Linked DNA regions of Adhaeribacter radiodurans. Each later gene encodes a partner of the first gene's protein in a complex. Links are inferred from orthologs where the notes say so. Each region holds a gene or a part of one and is shown in the gene's direction. Other genes may lie near its edges. The genes, in order: mfd and uvrA.

The links.
Region 2: the proteins of mfd (region 1) and uvrA are in contact, whole or in part, in a crystal structure (PDB 4DFC), measured with the Escherichia coli proteins. The link is inferred for Adhaeribacter radiodurans from one-to-one orthologs.

What each region holds. Positions count from the first base shown.
Region 1 is NZ_CP055153.1:5,605,513-5,609,780, forward strand. The notes cover bases 137-4,080. They hold mfd (transcription-repair coupling factor), read left to right. Parts: upstream 137-508; coding sequence 509-3,880; downstream 3,881-4,080. Other genes in these bases: HUW48_RS22325 (hypothetical protein), read right to left, coding at 137-267; HUW48_RS22335 (hypothetical protein), read right to left, coding at 4,068-4,080. Also shown: more of HUW48_RS22325, read right to left, coding at 1-136; more of HUW48_RS22335, read right to left, coding at 4,081-4,268. UniProt on the Escherichia coli protein: Couples transcription and DNA repair by recognizing RNA polymerase (RNAP) stalled at DNA lesions. Mediates ATP-dependent release of RNAP and its truncated transcript from the DNA, and recruitment of nucleotide excision repair machinery to the damaged site.
Region 2 is NZ_CP055153.1:4,945,109-4,948,890, forward strand. Bases 114-3,571 are described here. They hold uvrA (excinuclease ABC subunit UvrA), read left to right. Parts: upstream 114-473; coding sequence 474-3,371; downstream 3,372-3,571. In the rest of the region: HUW48_RS19630 (lytic transglycosylase domain-containing protein), read left to right, coding at 1-8. UniProt on the Escherichia coli protein: The UvrABC repair system catalyzes the recognition and processing of DNA lesions. UvrA is an ATPase and a DNA-binding protein. A damage recognition complex composed of 2 UvrA and 2 UvrB subunits scans DNA for abnormalities.

The sequences.
Region 1 (4,268 bases):
GAATAAAGCTATCCATAAGTTCTTCAGCATGAAAGAGAAGGAAAGCAGCATCTGGCCCATAAACAATATTACCAAACTACCCAGAGCAAAAACAAATAGTTTATCGGTTATATTCTGGAAATACTGAAGGTATAGTCCGATTCCGGTTAACACCAGCGTGAGATAGATGCACTTGGTATACCCAGCCATAAAACTGCGGATATGTGAGCGAATATCAGACTCTCCGGCTGTGAAGATAGCAGGAGTTAAAAATTTAGAGTACATCATTTTATCATCTAGTTATATTTAAATGGACTAAAAAATTACTTTAAACTACTCGCCTGCTAGTGGCTGATCTTCGAAGGATAAATATAAATAATTATTAATCAAGGAGTATCATTTTAAAAGTACGTTTTTTAAAATATTTTGTTTGGTTAGATAATGTACCCTCTGCTCCTATTATGCGTAAGGAATTTGCGAGCAGATTATTCCGTATCTTTGCTCTTTATTTATTGAAAGATTAAGAAAATTGAAAATAAAGGATTTCCTGGAACTATACCGGCTCGATCCGGTAGTTCAAACCATTGCAGAACGCCTTAAATCGCCGGAAAAAGCCCATTTGCACCTGAAAGGCTTAGCAGGCAGTTTAGATGCCGTAATGGCCGTTGCAGTAAGCAGTTTACAGCCCGGCCACCATGTTTGTGTATTACACGATAAAGAAGAAGCAGCTTACTTTTTATCGGATTTGCAGCATTTATTTAACGGCAAGCAAGAAGCCTTGCTGTTTCCATCGTCGTACAAGCGACCTTATTCGTTCGATGAAACGGAAAATGCCAATATTCTGATGCGGGCCGAAGTACTAAATCAGATTAGTAATAAAGCCGCTGCTGGCTTGTTAATAGTAGCCTATCCCGAAGCCCTTACTGAAAAAGTAATCAATAAAAAATCATTGGTAGCGAATACATTTAGCGCGAAAGTGGGCGAAAAACTGGATGTAAACTTTTTATCGGAAGTTTTAACTGAGTACGATTTTGAGCGCACCGATTTTGTTTACGAAGCCGGCCAGTTTGCCGTTCGGGGGGGCATTGTGGATGTATTTTCGTATGCCAACGAATTGCCGTACCGGGTTGAGTTGTTCGGTGATGAGATTGAAAGCATCCGGACGTTTAATCCCAACACGCAGCTTTCCGTGGAAACTCAAAACAGCGTTTCCATTGTACCCAACGTGCAAACCAAATTATTGCAGGAAACCCGGGAATCTTTTTTAGAATTTTTACCCTCCAATACCCGGCTCTGGTTTAAAGACGTACGCCACGCCATTGATATAATTGATGAATCGTTTACGAAAGCGGAACAGGCTTTTGAGTATTTAATGCTCACCAGTGGTAACACCAAAGTAGTTTCTAAGCCCGAAGACTTATTTGAATCGGGCAAAAGCTTTAAAAAGTTACTGGAGCCGTTTACTACGGTAGAATTTGGCAAACGCTTTCACTTTAAAGCTTCCGAAACCATAACTTTTAATACCAAGCCACAACCATCATTTAATAAGGATTTTAATTTACTGGTTAGCAACCTGCACGATAACCAAACCAATGGCTTTACTAACATTATTGCGGCCGATTCGCCGCGGCAGATTGACCGGCTTACCACTATTTTTGATGAGCTCGATCACGCGGTAAAATTTCAGGCGCTTACCATTTCACTGCGCGAAGGCTTTATCGATGACCAGGTAAAAGTTGCCCTGTACACCGATCATCAGTTGTTTGAACGCTTTTATAAATACAAAAGCAAAGAACGGTTTTCTAAATCCAAGGCCCTTACCTTAAAAGAACTACGCTCGCTGCAACCCGGCGATTATGTGGTACACGTAGATAATGGTATTGGCCGCTTTGCCGGCCTCGAAAAAGTAGAAGTAGGCGGTAAAATGCAGGAAGCCATTCGGTTGGTATACCGCGACGATGATTTGTTGTACGTGAGTATTCACGCGCTGCATAAAATTAGTAAATATACCGGCCAGGAAGGCACTCCGCCTAGCATGAGCAAGCTGGGTTCGCCGGAATGGGAAAACAAAAAGAAGCGGGTTAAGAGCAAGGTAAAAGATATTGCCACCGAACTGATTAAACTGTACGCCAAACGCAAGTCGGCACCGGGATTTGCTTTTTCCCGCGATGGATTTATGCAAGCCGAGTTGGAATCCTCGTTTATTTACGAAGACACCCCCGACCAGGCCAAAGCAACCGAAGACGTCAAAAACGATATGGAGCAGCCGCACCCCATGGACCGCCTCGTGTGCGGCGATGTGGGTTTTGGCAAAACCGAAGTAGCTATTCGGGCCGCTTTTAAAGCCGCTACCGACAGCAAACAAGTTGCAGTACTGGTGCCTACTACCATTTTAGCCATGCAGCATTACAAAACTTTTCGCGATCGTTTAGAAAAATTTCCGGTAAACGTAGAGTTTGTAAATCGTTTTAAAACGGCCAAGGACATAAAAGAAACTTTACAGCGCGTTGCCGAAGGAAAAACCGATATTCTGATTGGCACCCACCGCATTGTGAGTAAAGATGTAAAGTTTAAAAACTTGGGCTTAATGGTGATTGACGAAGAGCAAAAATTTGGCGTAAAAACGAAAGAAAAGCTAAAGGAAATGCGCGTGAACGTAGATTCGCTTACGCTCTCGGCTACTCCTATACCGCGTACGCTGCATTTTTCATTAATGGGTGCCCGCGATTTATCGGTAATTGCTACGCCACCGCCTAACCGCCAGCCAGTACAAACGGAGCTGCACGTTTTCGATCAGACTATTATCCGCGATGCCGTAATGTACGAGTTAAAGCGCGGAGGTCAGGTTTTCTTTGTGCACAACCGGGTGGCCGACCTGGATGAAATGGCTAACCTGATTTTGAAATTAGTACCCGATGCCCGCATTACTTTTGCCCACGGCCAAATGGACGGCGAACAGCTCGAAAAGCGCATGATGAAATTTGTGGAAGGCGAATTTGACGTTTTAGTTTCCACAAACATTATTGAATCTGGCTTGGATATTCCGAATGCGAACACCATTATTATTAACCGGGCGCACATGTTTGGTTTAAGCGATTTGCACCAGATGCGCGGGCGCGTAGGGCGCTCGAACAAAAAAGCGTATTGTTATTTACTTACCCCACCGGTGTCCAGTTTACCTTCTGATGCCCGCAAGCGTTTGAGCACTTTAGAAGAATTTTCGGATTTGGGTGATGGTTTTAAAGTAGCCATGCGCGATTTGGATATTCGGGGAGCAGGTAACTTGTTGGGTGGTGAACAAAGTGGTTTTATCAACGATTTAGGTTTTGAAATGTACCACCAGATTCTGGACGATACCATTAAAGAACTAAAAGAAACCGAATTCCGCGATTTATTCCTGGGCTCTGAAAAAGACCTGAACCAATTCCTAGACGTGGTGCGTGAATGTACCGTAGAAACCGACCTGGAAATACTTATACCGGATACCTACGTGAGCAACATTTCGGAGCGTTTAAACCTGTACAGCAAACTCGACCGGGTAAAAGATTTGCCAGCCCTGGAAAAAATTCAAAAAGGTATCATCGATCGGTTCGGCCCTTTACCGGAATCAGTAGAGAAGTTGATTCAGATTGTGAAACTACGTTGGAAAGCGCAGGAAGTAGGTTTTGAGAAGCTCACGATTAAGAAAGAGGTAATGAAAGGGTATATCTCTTCGGTAAATAACGACAAATATTTTCAGTCAGAAACTTTTGGCCACATCTTAAAATACGTGCAGCAACATCCCCGTCAATCGCGGCTGAAAGAAACCAAAGACAAACTGATCGTTATTTTTGACAACATTAAATCGGTAAATGCCGCCTGCGACGTATTTGAGCAGTTAACCGAAAGTATTAAGCACTAAAGCTAAGTAGGAAAGGCGCCGGCTGGTGGAAGGTAAATTTTTAAATAATCGTAAATTTTAGTCTGACGAAGATCTAAGGGCAATGGCGTTAGTTGCCCATAAATTACCTTAAACTTCTGTTTAAGTGCTATAAACGTATCTTTTTAAATTTTTGCTTTGGACTATGGTCCATGGTCTATCGACTAAATTATACATTCCGCAGCCAGGCCTTTGCTTCTTCTATGTCGTCGAAGGTTTGAATATAATCCGGATGGTGAGCGTGCGTTAAGGTTTTTTCCGTGGATAAGCGGCTGAGCATACTCGGGGAATAAATCCAGGCAAAGGCTTGCAGGCCATGCGCCTGTAAATCCGGAAACCAAATATCGGCACCCCATTTGGCGGCACCAGA
Region 2 (3,782 bases), 660 kb from region 1 along the record:
GTGATTAAGATAGCTACTTGGAAGCCAGCATTTTTAAATTTTAAGTTTATTTGATAAGCAGATATTGCTGTTTGCGAAGACACAAACCATGGCGCTGAATGCCACTAGGCGGGAAAATCAGTGGTTCTGTTCATGGGCAGCGACAACATTGTCCACTTTAGTGAAAGTCTTATTCTATTCTAAAGCTGTAATTCTGATGCCGCAGTTTGTGTCTTCACAAACGGCTTTTAGCAGGTTTTCGCCATGCTAGTCAGCTAGTTCCTGCCGCACATAAACAAGCCTCAATCCCGGCTAATTTCCAACATTAAAAAATAAAAATTTAAGAAAATGAGGATAGCCGCCTCTACTTTACGCCTACAGAACAACGCATTTAAATTAAACTAAAAGGGCTGAAAATTAGTTAAGATAAGATTAACCTTAACCTGCTAATACGCTTGTTTTTGCGTATCTTTGCGGATTAATTAAGCCCTGCAATGGCCTCAAAAAAAGAAGCAAATTCCCTTATAGATAATGGTACCGCTACGGCGGAAACTACCGAAACTACCACTACTACCGAAGCACCTTTAATTGAAGTTTATGGTGCTCGGGAGCATAATTTAAAAAATATAAGCCTGCAGATTCCGCGCAATAAGCTGGTGGTGTTTACCGGCATTAGCGGCAGCGGCAAATCGTCGTTGGCCTTTGATACTATTTACGCCGAAGGACAACGCCGCTACATGGAAACCTTCTCGGCTTATGCCCGCTCTTTTTTGGGTGGCCTGGAACGGCCCAACGTAGATAAAATTGAGGGTTTGAGCCCGGTTATTTCCATTGAGCAAAAAACAACCAGCCGCAACCCACGCTCTACAGTTGGCACCATTACCGAAATTTACGATTTTCTGCGTCTGCTCTATGCCCGCACCGCCGAAGCTTTTAGCTACGTAACCGGCGAGCGCATGATCCGGCAGTCGGATGACCAGATTGTGAATCACATTCTCGACAACTTTGATAAAAAGAAATTGATTATTCTGGCTCCGGTAGTAAAAGGCCGTAAAGGTCATTACCGGGAATTGTTTGAGCAAATTCGAAAAATGGGTTTTGTGCGCGTACGCGTAGACGGCGACTTAATGGAGTTGGTGCCCAAAATGCAGGTAGACCGTTACAAAATTCACGATATTGAAATTGTTATTGATAAAATAATTGTAAATACCGAGGACCGTTACCGGATTTCCAGTTCGGTACAAAACGCCTTAACGCATGGCAAAGGCACCGTAACAATTCTGGAGCCGGATACCAACCAAACATACTTCTTTTCGCGGCATTTAATGGACCCGGCTACCGGCATTGCCTACGACGATCCGGCCCCCAATACCTTTTCGTTTAACTCCCCTTACGGTGCCTGCCCCACCTGTAATGGTTTAGGCGAAATTCAGGAAATTACCGAAGAATCCATTATTCCGGATAAAGGGTTAAGTATTAGTCGCGGTGGGATAGCTCCCCTCGGCGAATTCCGTGATATCTGGGTATTTAACCAAATTCAAACCATCCTGAAGCAAAACAAGCTGAGTATTTCCACGCCCATTCAGGACATCCCAGCTTCGGTATTGAACCAATTACTCCATGGTATTGATGAAGATATAATCGTAAAAGCCAAAGGTCAGAACTTTATCACGCAGTTCGAGGGTATTATTAATTTTCTGCGCAAGCAAATGGATTCTGATTCAGATGCTATTCGTACCTGGATTAATGAATATACCCAAACCAGCGTGTGCCCTGAATGCCAAGGCTACCGACTCAAAAAAGAATCTTTACATTTTAAAATTGATGGTCTGCATATTGGCGAATTGGCGCAGTTCAATATTGGTAAATTAGCTGATTGGTTTCAAAACCTGGAAGACCGTTTAAGCGACCGTCAAAATTTAATTGCCCGCGAATTACTCAAAGAAATCCGGAAACGCATTAAGTTTTTACTCGATGTAGGTTTGGAATATTTGAACTTACACCGCTCAGTTCGTACTTTATCGGGCGGCGAGTCGCAGCGCATCCGGCTGGCCACTCAAATTGGAACGCAGTTAGTGGGGGTGTTGTACATTATGGATGAACCCAGCATTGGCTTACATCAGCGCGATAACGAAAAACTGATTAATGCCCTCAAAAACCTCCGCGATATTGGTAACTCGGTAATTGTAGTAGAACACGATAAAGACATGATTCTGCACGCTGATCACGTTTTAGATATTGGTCCGGGTGCGGGAATTCACGGGGGCCATATTGTAGCCGAAGGATCACCTACTGAAATATTTAATTCCGGCAGCCTGACTTCGCAGTATTTAAGCGGCCAGAAACACATTGAGGTACACACTGAAAAACGGCCCGGCAACGGTAAATTTTTAGAATTGAAAGGATCGACCGGGCACAACCTGAAAAATCTCTCGGTAAAATTTCCGTTGGGTAAATTAATTGCAGTTACGGGTGTTTCGGGTAGCGGTAAATCTACGCTTATCCACGATACTTTATACCCTATTCTGAACAAGTACTTTTTTAACGCGAAACGCGACCCCTTGCCTTACAAGGCCATAGAAGGATTAGAGCACATTGATAAAGTAATTGAAGTAGATCAGTCGCCCATTGGTCGTACCCCACGTTCCAACCCAGCTACTTACACCGGAATTTTTACGGATATCCGGGCTTTATTTGCCCAATTACCCGAAGCCAAAATCCGGGGCTATTCGGCGGGTCGTTTTTCATTTAATGTAAAAGGCGGTCGCTGCGAAACTTGCGAAGGAGCCGGTATGCGCACCATCGAAATGAATTTTTTACCAGATGTGTATGTACCCTGCGAAACCTGCAAAGGCAAGCGTTACAACCGCGAAACGTTAGAAGTACGCTTTAAAGGAAAATCGATTACCGATGTATTGGACATGACGGTAGAAAAAGCAGTGGAGTATTTTGATAACCAACCCCGCATTTTGCGGAAGATTAAAATATTACATGAAGTAGGATTGGGCTATATTACTTTAGGTCAGCAAGCCACTACCCTATCGGGCGGCGAAGCGCAACGGGTAAAACTAGCAACTGAATTAGCTAAAAAAGACACCGGTAAAACATTTTACATTCTGGATGAACCCACCACCGGATTGCATTTCGAAGATATTAAGCATTTATCGGATGTAATCCACCGGCTCGTAGACAAAGGCAATACTGTATTGCTCATTGAGCACAATTTAGATATGATTAAAGTGGCCGATTACATTATTGACATTGGCCCGGAAGGCGGAGAACGGGGCGGTACTATTGTAGCACAAGGCACACCCGAAGAAGTAGCAGCCAGCGATAAGGGCTATACTGCGCGTTTTCTGCGTGAGGAACTGCGCACCAGCCAATACATTTAATATGACGGAGTTAAGTCCTATAAAGGCATGGGAATACAGTACCTTTTCATATCACCGTAAGTCAATCTTTCAAATCCTTCCCCCAACCGGGAAGGATTTTTTTATGGCGCTTAAGTTCCTCATTGTAAACACTATTATTAATTTTGTCTTATTACTTTAAATTTCCCGCAATTAAAACAGATTTTTCCGGGCTAAAACTCCTATTATATTTTATTGTAAATCAATAACTTATTCACTATCTTATACTGAATAAGTAAAATGTGATACCTATTCTGGTTATTGCAGGATAAAAAATAAAAATTAAATCCAAAAAAAGTTTTCTCCGTAACAGTTAAGAATTTACTTTGCAGTATAACTTTCAAGTAAAAATAATTACACTTCCGTCAGACTATATTGTTGAGGAGAAACGCT